Regions from separate parts of the Arthrobacter sp. FW306-1B-G06A genome, predicted to be linked through region 1. Evidence: riboswitches for the same ligand, from Rfam matches in the RefSeq annotation. Region 1 holds a riboswitch; each other region holds the start of a gene.
What was found. Region 1 has a riboswitch for S-adenosylmethionine ahead of AC3WJM_RS14065 (hypothetical protein). Riboswitches for the same ligand answer to the same signal wherever they lie in the genome.
Positions count from the first base shown of each region.

Region 2: it holds a riboswitch for S-adenosylmethionine, as region 1 does, so the genes downstream of both, AC3WJM_RS15020 (DUF1737 domain-containing protein) here and AC3WJM_RS14065 (hypothetical protein) in region 1, are expected to answer to the same signal.
Region 3: it holds a riboswitch for S-adenosylmethionine, as region 1 does, so the genes downstream of both, AC3WJM_RS03110 (aminotransferase class V-fold PLP-dependent enzyme) here and AC3WJM_RS14065 (hypothetical protein) in region 1, are expected to answer to the same signal.

Region 1 is NZ_JBYSXB010000025.1:38,001-41,265, reverse strand. Features, by position in the region: gene AC3WJM_RS14075 (VIT1/CCC1 transporter family protein) at 1-666, opposite strand, end outside; gene AC3WJM_RS14070 (hypothetical protein) at 1,015-1,203, shown strand; gene AC3WJM_RS14065 (hypothetical protein) at 1,228-1,548, opposite strand; SAM riboswitch class IV at 1,563-1,682, opposite strand; gene AC3WJM_RS14060 (sodium:solute symporter family protein) at 1,764-3,265, opposite strand, start outside.
Region 2 is NZ_JBYSXB010000028.1:23,726-26,990, reverse strand. Features, by position in the region: gene ocd (ornithine cyclodeaminase) at 1-737, opposite strand, end outside; gene AC3WJM_RS15030 (Lrp/AsnC family transcriptional regulator) at 897-1,328, opposite strand; gene AC3WJM_RS15025 (hypothetical protein) at 1,384-1,743, shown strand; SAM riboswitch class IV at 1,848-1,960, shown strand; gene AC3WJM_RS15020 (DUF1737 domain-containing protein) at 1,971-2,228, shown strand; gene AC3WJM_RS15015 (rhodanese-like domain-containing protein) at 2,225-2,635, shown strand; gene AC3WJM_RS15010 (O-succinylhomoserine sulfhydrylase) at 2,636-3,265, shown strand, end outside.
Region 3 is NZ_JBYSXB010000004.1:69,506-72,770, forward strand. Features, by position in the region: gene AC3WJM_RS03105 (class I SAM-dependent methyltransferase) at 1-53, opposite strand, end outside; gene AC3WJM_RS03110 (aminotransferase class V-fold PLP-dependent enzyme) at 105-1,517, opposite strand; SAM riboswitch class IV at 1,553-1,665, opposite strand; gene hisN (histidinol-phosphatase) at 1,825-2,637, opposite strand; gene rsgA (ribosome small subunit-dependent GTPase A) at 2,697-3,265, opposite strand, start outside.

The sequences.
Region 1 (3,265 bases):
GTCCAGGGCCGGGGCTGCGGTCAGCGTGGCCTGGGTGGGGCGGGTGGCCTTGAGGAGCTCGAGCTGCGAGCGGACAGAGACATATTCGCCGGCACCCATGGACAGCGCGCCTGCCAGCAGGCCTGCGATGCCGCTGAACAGGACCACAGTGGCGGGGACGCCGGTGGCCGCCATGCCCATTACGAGTGAGAGGTTGCTGACAAGGCCGTCGTTGGCGCCGAATACGGCCGCGCGGAAAGTGCCGGACAACCTGTTGCGGCCGCGCGTCGCCAGGCCGCGGACTACTTCCTCGTGGATCTGTTCGTCAGCCGCCATGGCGCGGGTCGCTGCTGGATCCTTGGCGTAAGGCGAGCGGCCTTCAGCCCTTTGGGCGAGGGCCAGCACGAACACTGATCCAAAGTTCCGGGCGAGGAAGCCGAGCATTTGGCTTCGGATCGAGGCCGCCTTCGGCATGCCGGCATGTTCCCCGAGGAGCTTGAGCCAGTGTGCCTCGTGGCGGCCCTCGGCCTCTGCGAGTGCCAACAGGATTTCGCGTTCCTCGCCGTCGCGGCGCTGCGCCAGTTGGCGGTACACGGCGGCCTCGGCCCGCTCGTCCGCCAAGTACTGACGCCAGCGCTTGATGTCCGACGACGACGGGGGAGTCTTGGGGGCCGCTTCATCTTGCAATGGACTGCTTTGGTCCGAGGGATTGTCGGGATGCGCGTTGTCTGGATCTGTCGGGTTCTGTGGATCTGCGTGCGGGTGCACCGGGACTCCTGGGTTGCTGGGGCGGGCTTCATCGCCTCATTGCGGCTCCACTCTATCGCCAATTTCCGCGGTTTTTCGGCTGGCAATCCTCACTGGACGTTTTAGGCGCGCCTCAAAAACGGGAGGCTCCCGGGAGGCCTTGACCGCGGCTGGGGGCAGTGCTGGGATGGATGGACAGGGTCCACGAATTGGCGGGGTAGCGTGGTGACCGGCTGCCTCATGTGCCTGTGCGATGGGCTCAGCGGCACGTCGAACGGAGGTTGCACCATGGACAGCACCGAAACCCACGCCCGCCACCCCGACCGTCCCACGGTCGAGGCCGATCCCGCCTACGACTACAGCGAAGACCTTGAGGTGGACGAGGACTGGGAGGAACAATCCGAGGTCCTCGACGACGACGAACGGGTGGTTCCGCTCGACGCAGAGGAACACCGCGAGGACGAAGAGTTCGAATAGCCCCGGGCTCGCTAAACCCCGGAGCTAAAACGCGCTCAGGATGAAGTGCCTCTGCACGCCTGCCCGGTGCCCGGTTGCCGCCACCGTCAGGGTGAGTTTCCGTGTGGCGGGGAACCAGCGGGCGGGCTGGACCGCTTTTGAAAGGGCTTGGGTGATGAGCCGCGGCTCATGGTGCCAATAGCGTTCCAGGTTTCCGTCCACGACGAACGTGACGGAGCCTTGGGAGAGGTCGACGCCGGGAATCACCCGGACGAATTCGTCCACCCGGCGGGGGCGGGGCGACAAGAGGGTGCTGGGCTGGGTGGTGCGGTCGGCTATGGCGGTGGCGCCGTTTTCGAAAGGCATGGCCTTCTCCTGTGGAGTTGCTCTTGCCCGTTCGGTTGTCTCTGGTCCGAGCCGGGCCGCTTCTTCATCCGAACCACCCGTGAACATGGGGTTGGCGTGTGGCAAGTCGGAGCTTGGCGCCACATCTCTTGAAGCTCTTCCTACTGTACATGCGACGGCGGCGCCGCACCCCGGAAAAAGGTGAGGCGCCGCCGTCGTACTTGACTCTGTGAAACTTAGTGGCTGGCCACCGGGTGGGCCTCCAGCGGGAGTTCCTCGGTGACTCCTCCGGCGACGCGACGGTCCCATGCTTCGCGGACCTGGGGCTCCGTGGGAGGCGTCAGCAGCGAGACCACGACGTACACCAGCAACGAGGCTCCGAGGCCCCAATAGATGGGATCGTTGGCGTAGACGCCGTCTTCGCTGGGGATGATTCCCGTGGCATAGGCGATCAGCAGGGCCAGGGTCAGTACGGACCCCACGGCCATGGACCAGGCCGCGGCAATACCGGTGCCCCGCTTCCAGACCAGGCCGCCCAGGATGGCAACCAGCAGGCCGCCCACCAGGATGTCGTAGGCGATGGTCAGGGCGACCACGACGTCTTGCGCCGCCATGGATATCAACACGGCCACGATGCCCAGTCCGAGGACCCAGTAGCGGTTGGCCTTGACGTCGTGCTCGGGGTTCTCGGTGTCGTCGGTGTTGACGGTCTTGCCGAACCAGCTGGCCACGAACGGGACCACGTCGGCGCGGGCAACGGTGGCCGCGGCGATGAGGGCTCCGGAAGCCGTGGACATCATGGCCGCGACTGCTGCGGCCATCACGAGGCCGCCGATGCCGATCGGCAGGATGTGCGTGGCAACCTCGGCGTAGACGACGTCCTTGCCGAGGGCCTTCACGTCGATGTTGGGCAGTGCCACGCGGGCGGCAAGGCCGATCAATGCGCCGGCGACGCCGTACAGGACGCAGTAGATACCCGCGGTGGCACCGCCCCAACGGGCCACCTTGGGAGTCTTGGCGGTGAAGACGCGCTGCCAGATGTCCTGGCCGATCAGCAGGCCCAGGGTGTAGACCACGAAGTACGTGATGATGGTTTGTGCTCCGATGCCGTCCAACTGGAAGAAGCTGGCGTCAACGCGGGCACGGATGCCATCGAAGCCGCCTGCGGCGTTCAGGACGAACGGGAGCATGAGGAAGAAGATGCCCACGGTCTTGATGATGAACTGCACCTGGTCGGCGAGGGTGATGGACCACATGCCGCCGATCGTTGAGTAGACCAGGACGATTGCGCCGCCGACGGCGATGGCGAGCCAGCGCTCCCAGCCGAAGAGGACAACGAAGATGGTGGCGTAGGCGCCCGTGGACGTGGCGCACAGCATCAGGGTGTAGGCGAGCATGACGATGCCGGAAGTCTGTGTGGCGCGCTGTCCGTAACGCAGGCTCAGCATCTGGGAGACCGTGTAGATCTTCAGCCGCTGGATGGTGCCGGCGAAAAGCAGGCTCAGGAGGAGCACGCCCGAACCGATCGCGACAACCAGCCACATGCCGGAGACGCCGAACTTGTAGCCGAGGCCGACGCCGCCAACCGTCGATGCGCCGCCGAGGACGACTGCGGCCATGGTGCCGGTGTAGAGCATCGGACCGAGGCGGCGTCCTGCCACGAGGAAATCGCTGTTGTTCTTGGTGCGCGACTTGCCCCACCAGCCGAAGGCCAGCATGGCGAGCAAATACACCACCA
Region 2 (3,265 bases), on a different contig from region 1:
ACAAAGACGTCACCGATGCCGAGGATGGCAGCGTCGAGTTCAGTCTTCCCTGGGCAGTCGCCTCCGATCGCGTTGATGTGGACTCCGGGCGAAACCTGGTCTGCCGTCAGGATGGTGGCGTTGGCCTTGTCCGCCGTGCACGTGGTGACGACGTCGGCTCCCTCCACTGCATGGGCCGCTGAGCCTGCGATGGTGATCTCGAAGCCGAGGGGAGCCATGTTCCGGACGAACTTCTCCATCGCTGCCGGGGCCGTGTCCCAGATCCTCACACTGTTTATACCCAGGGCCGCCCGGAAGGCCAGCGCCTGAAATTCGGATTGGGTTCCGGTTCCGATCATCGCCATGATCCGGGCATCGCGGCGCGCAAGTCTCTTTGCGACCATCCCGGACGTGGCCGCCGTCCGCAACGCTGTCAGAACTGTCATCTCCGCAAGGAACGTCGGGTAGCCGTTGTGGACGTCGGACAGGACACCGAAAGCTGTCACGGTCTGGAAGCCGCGCGCGGGATTCGAGGGGTGTCCGTTTACATACTTGAAGCCGTAGGTTTCCTGGTCGCTGGTGGGCATCAGCTCGATGACGCCAAATGGCGTGTGGCTTGCCACCCGCGGAGTCTTGTCAAAAGATTCCCACCGCCGGAAGTCGTCTTCCAGGTACTGCATCATCTCCGAGATGATGGTCTCCGGGCCCCGTCCGGCCGTCCAACGAACCATATTGCGGACATCGACAAAGCGCGTCATGTGCGCTCCTTTCCCTCATAAGCACTGTTGCTACGAGGCTACGGAGCGGCGATATGCATCCACAATTGCCAAAGTACGTACTTTTCATTGAAAACATGCACAAAATGATGACTGCTTATGCACACAATGATCAACGGCAGGCGTCCGTCATAAAAGCGACTATCGCAGGACGGAACTGAGCAGCAGGCTCGTCTCGCTATTGACGATCCCCTCGATCCCGCGGATCCTGCCCAACACCTGGTCAAAGTCGCTGAGGCTTTCCGTGCGCAACTCGGCCACGAGATCCCAACCGCCGTTCGTGGTGTGTAGCGCCCAAATCTCGGGAAGTCCGCGGAGTTGGCGAATGACCTTGTCCGCCGACCTTCCCTCCACGGCAATGAGCGCAATGGCCCGGATCGCAAGTGGATCCACCTCGTCGCGCACCCTCGCGGTGAAGCCAACGATGGTCCCCGAGGAGACAAGACGCTCAAGCCGGCTATTCACGGTGGCCCGAGCAACGCCCAGCTTGCGCGCAAGGCTCGCCACGGAGGCCCTGCCGTCCTCCCGGAGAGCGGAGAGGAGCTGGCGGTCAAGGTCGGTGAGTGCTGCCATAAAGATAAACGTATCGCCCATTCCCCAAGCGGGCCTGAGTCCGTAGGGTATCGACATGAGCATCTACATCAGCCCCGACTCTGCTGCATGGTCCCTGACGGCCATGGCGACTGGTGCGTCAGCGGGATCAATCGATGATGCAAATGGCATGTCCAACCTGGTGAAGGAAATCTACGAGACAGAAGGTTTCGAAGCCTTGTCGGGTGTGGTTTTTGCATTGGCTCATCACAACAGCCTCTCGCTGCATGCACTCGCCACGGCCACCGGGATATCCGTCCACGAACTGCTGGAAATCCGGAAGCATCAAGGTTCCACTTTTCATCACTCCCCTACGGCAGTAGCATCGCGGTTCGACGCCATTCCACCCCGGATCCAGGCCAGCCTGGAACCGCTGCCCAATGAAACCGAGTCCTAGGACGCTGGCACCCCAGCCCTCGCCAGCCTGGCTGCCGTCCGGTTACGGAACATGACGTCGGCCGGTGATGCAGGCCGCCGTCGTGGATGTTATTTTTCTTCTTGAGTAATGAGCACCAGCGCGAAGCCCTGACTTGCTGGTCGGCAACCCTCTCTCCGGCGGGGTGCCTCAGGTGACTACTCGGCGTATCGACACTTTCGAACTGCAAGCGTGACTGAGGAGCACCAATGCCTGAACCCACCGAAGAAAAACTCTCGTACCGTCTCATCACGGGCCCTGACACCAAGGAATTCTGCGAGCGGATCTCCACCGCCCTCGCGGAGGGATACGTGTTGCACGGCAGCCCGGCCGCGACCTTCAACGGCACGGACGTAATCGTGGCACAGGCCATCGTCCTGCCCGCGGCAATCGCGAGCGCAGATGCCGCCGTTGCCAATGCGGTGGACCAGCTGGATGAAGAGTTCGACGGCGAGGGCCACGCATGAGCTACGCAGGCGACCTCAGCCCGCACGACGCCTGGGCCAAGCTCGAGCAGGGCGCCATCCTGGTGGACGTCCGCACCGAAGGCGAGTGGGCACACATCGGCATCCCGGACACCAAAGCCACCGAGAACGATCCCCTGTTCATCCAGTGGAACCTGGCCGGAGGCATCCCCAACACCCGTTTCATCGAAGAGTTGACGCAGCAGGCCCCGGAGGCGGACGGCACCGAACTGGTTTTCCTCTGCCGCTCCGGACAGCGCTCCATCGCCGCCGCGATTGCCGCCACCCAGGCCGGCTACACCTCCTACAACGTCCTCGAGGGCTTTGAGGGCGAGCCGGACCGCTACGGCGAGCGAACCGTGAACGGCTGGAAAAACCGTGGACTTCCGACGAACCTGGGGAACATCTAAGTGACTTTCAATCCTGACGCCGCCAGCTGGAGCCCTGACACCCAGGCCGTCCGCGGCGGTCTTGACCGTACCAACTTCCAGGAAACGTCCGAGGCCGTCTTCCTGAACTCCGGCTTCGTCTACGAGTCCGCCGCAGCCGCCGAGCGAGCATTTACGGGCGAGGACGAACGCTTCGTCTACTCCCGTTACGGCAACCCCTCCGTAGCTACCTTCCAGGAGCGCCTCCGCCTGCTCGAAGGCACCGAAGCGTGCTTCGCGACGGCGTCGGGCATGTCCGCTGTCTTCACCGCCCTCGGTGCGTTGCTTGCTGCCGGTGACCGCGTAGTTGCCGCCCGCTCGCTCTTCGGCTCCTGTTTCGTCATCCTCAATGAGATCCTGCCGCGCTGGGGCGTCGAGACCGTATTCGTCGACGGGCCTGACTTGGACCAGTGGCGTGCTGCCCTGTCCGAGCCGACAACGGCAGTGTTCTTCGAGTCGCCGTCGAACCCCATGCAGGAAATCGTGGACATCGCCGCGGTGAGCGAGCTGGCCCACGCGGCCGGCGCCACGGTGGTCGTCGACAACGTCTTCGCCACCCCCCTCCTGCAGCGCTGCGGCGATCTCGGAGCAGACGTGATTGTCTACTCGGGC
Region 3 (3,265 bases), on a different contig from region 1:
CGTTCCTCATAGAGCTTGGGGCCGGCTGACGTGCCTTTGGGTCGCGGGGCCACGCGGAAACTCCTTCGTAGGACAGGAAAAAATACCCTACGAATCTACCGCAATCAGTCGGTGCTGCACGGAGCTGCGCCCGCGGTCCCGGGAGTGTTGGGAGCCCATTCCGGGTAGCTGCGGTGATCGTTCGCGGGCACCCAACGGCCGGCGTCCACCACGTAGTCCCAACCGAGGCCATTGCTCTTGAGCGCCTGGATGCCCGCGATGAGCCGGGTGGCGTCTTCCAAACGCGACCCTACGCCGAAACTGGCCCGGAGGGATCCGGAGGGAAGGCCGAGGCGCTTGAGCAGCGGGTGGGCGCAGAAGCGCCCGTCGCGCAGGCCAATGCCGTGCTCGGCCGCGAGATAGGCCGCCACAAGTCCGGCGTCGTAGCCCTGGAGCGAGAAGTTCACGACGCCGATGGTGTCCTCGGGATCCGTGTCGCTGAAGATCTGGTGCACGGTCACGCCGTCGATTTCCTTGAGGCCTTCGACCAGGTGTGAGCGGATGGCGGCCTCGTGGGCGTGCCATTCGTCGTGGTCGAGGCTGGCGATGACTTGTGTGGCCCGGGCGAGGGTGGCCGCACCGAGAACGTTCGGCGAGCCGCCTTCGTGCCTGGCCGGTCCCGTGGCCCAGCTGACGGAATCGAGGCGCGCCTCCCGGACGGCGCCGCCTCCTGCCAGATGCGGCGTGCCGGCGTCGAGCCAGTCGGGACGGCCCACCAGGACACCCGCGCCGAACGGTGCATAAAGCTTGTGCCCCGAGAAAACCAAGTAGTCGACATCCGCGGCGGCGATGTTGATGCGGCGATGCGGGGCAAGTTGCGCCGCGTCCACCACAATCCGCGCCCCGAATTCGTGGGCCAAGGCAGCTAGTTCCTTGATGGGCAGGATTTCGCCGGTCACATTCGACGCGCCGGTGACAGCCAGGAGGCTGACGCCACCATGGGAGAGGGCTGTGCGGACATTGGCTACGGTCTCCGACAAGGTTTCCGCGGCAACAATGCTTCGGTGGGGGACGCCTTGCCACGGCAGCAGGTTTGCGTGGTGCTCGATGTCCAGGTAAAGGACTTCGTCGGTGTGCTTGCCGTCTGTGACCGGCAAGCAGCCGGCCAGGAGATTGAGGGAATCGGTGGTGTTGCGCGTGAAAATGACGGAATCGTCCGGCCGTCCGCCAACAAAGTCACGGACGATGTTGCGGGCGTTTTCGTAGACGGAGGTGCTGATTTGGGAGGCGTAGCCTGCGCCGCGGTGCACACTCGCGTAGTACGGCAGGATCTCGTTGAGGTACGCGGAAACAACCGTCAGGGCAGGTGCGGATGCGCCGTAGTCAAGGTTGGCGTAGCGGATGTGGCCGCCCTGGATCAGGGGTGCCTGCAACTCCGCGCCGGTGACCGCGGCCAGCGGGCGGGATGCCCGAGGCAGCTGCTGTGCGGTTTCGTGGTGCTGCGAAAGAGCCGTAGAAGTAATTGTGGCTGTGCTCATGGGACCTCACTCAAGAGGGACCCCTGCGTGCAGGGGGTCCGCGCTTGCCGCATCCGTTCCGGACCGGCCGGGTCGTCACCCGGGGCACCCCGCCGCGATGGAGGGTTGCCGGCCAGCAAACCGGGGTTTCGCGCTGGCACTCGTGACCTGTAAAGAGAGTAGGACACCGGCGAGGCGGGTTCCAATGTGACCGCGATTGTTAAGCGGATTGTTACACCGCCCGAAAAATGTGCCTTCAGCCGAAGAAAAAGCAGCGGACGCCCCTAAAAGGGGGCGTCCGCCGTCGTTTATTCAGTGAACAGGGGGGCTACAGAAGGTCGTCGAGTTCGGGGTTGAGCCTCTTGAGGACCTCGGAATGGAGGATCGAGTTCGTGGCGACGGCGTTTCCGCCGAAGGGGCCGTCCGCGCCATCCAGGGATGTGAAGCGTCCGCCGGCCTCGGTGACGATCGGCACCAAGGCGGCCATGTCGTAGACCTGGAGTTCCGGTTCGGCGGCGATGTCCACGGCGCCCTCGGCAACGAGGCAGTAGGACCAGAAATCGCCGTACGCACGGCTGCGCCAGACATCGTTCTCGAGGCCCAGGAAGTTGTCCAGCTTCCCGTGCTGCTTCCACTCGGAAAGCTCGGAGTAGGAAAGCGAGGCGTCTTCGAGCCGGGACACGTTGGAAACTTTCAACCGGGTGGCGGCGGCCAGCGACCGGCCCATGTAGGCGCCGGAGCCCTTGGCCGCCCACCAACGCTTGCCGAGCGCCGGAGCGCTCACGAGCCCCACTACTACTTCGCCCTCGTCCACGAGGGCGATGAGCGTAGCCCAGACGGGTACGCCGCGCACGAAGTTCTTGGTCCCATCGATGGGATCGATGATCCAACGCCTGGAGCCGTGGCCCGTGCTGCCGAATTCTTCGCCGAGGACGGCGTCGCGGGGCCGGGAGCGGGAGAGCTGCCCACGGATTGCTTCCTCGGCGGCTTTGTCGGCATCGGTGACTGGGCTCAGGTCGGGTTTGGTCTCCACCTGGAGGTCCAGCGCCTTGAACCGCTCCATTGTCAGGGAATCGACGGAATCGGCCAGCACATGGGCCAGCCGTAGGTCGTCGTTGTAGCTCGAATCGGGTTGGGTCATGGTTCCAAACTACCGTCTATTCGCCGGTGAGCCGGGGAGGTAGGACGGCATGCGCTGAGTTAGTTGACCGTACCCAGTTCCTTGGCCTCTTGGGCTTCCATGCGCGGGTCCGCACCAAGGAGCCTGCGGAGCGATGCAAGGCGGGCGGGGCCGGCCTCGCCCGCGTGGCCTTCGGCGACCCAGGAATCCAGCCCGCATCGAACGGCGGAGGCATCGTGCTTGCAACCACGCTCGCACCTTTCCGTCCCCGGCTCCAGGTCCGGGAAGGCGTGCAGGATGCGGTCCGGGTTCACGTGGGCGAGGCCGAAAGAACGGATGCCGGGCGTATCGATGATCCAGCTTCCGCCAGGGGCGTCGCTGAGCTTCAGTGCGAGGGCAGAGGACGAGGTGTGGCGTCCGCGCCCCGTCACGGCGTTGACCCCGCCTGTGGCGCGCTCGGCCCCGGTGAGGGCGTTCACCATAGTGGACTTCCCGACGCCTGAATGGCCCAGGAGGACGGTGACCTTGCCGTCGAGGTAGTCCCGCAACTGGCCGACGGCGTCACTGTCGAGGCGGGCGGACAGGCCGTCGTCGGAGCGGGCGTCGATTCCGGAGGCGCCTGCGTCGGCCGTCCGGCTGATGATGATGG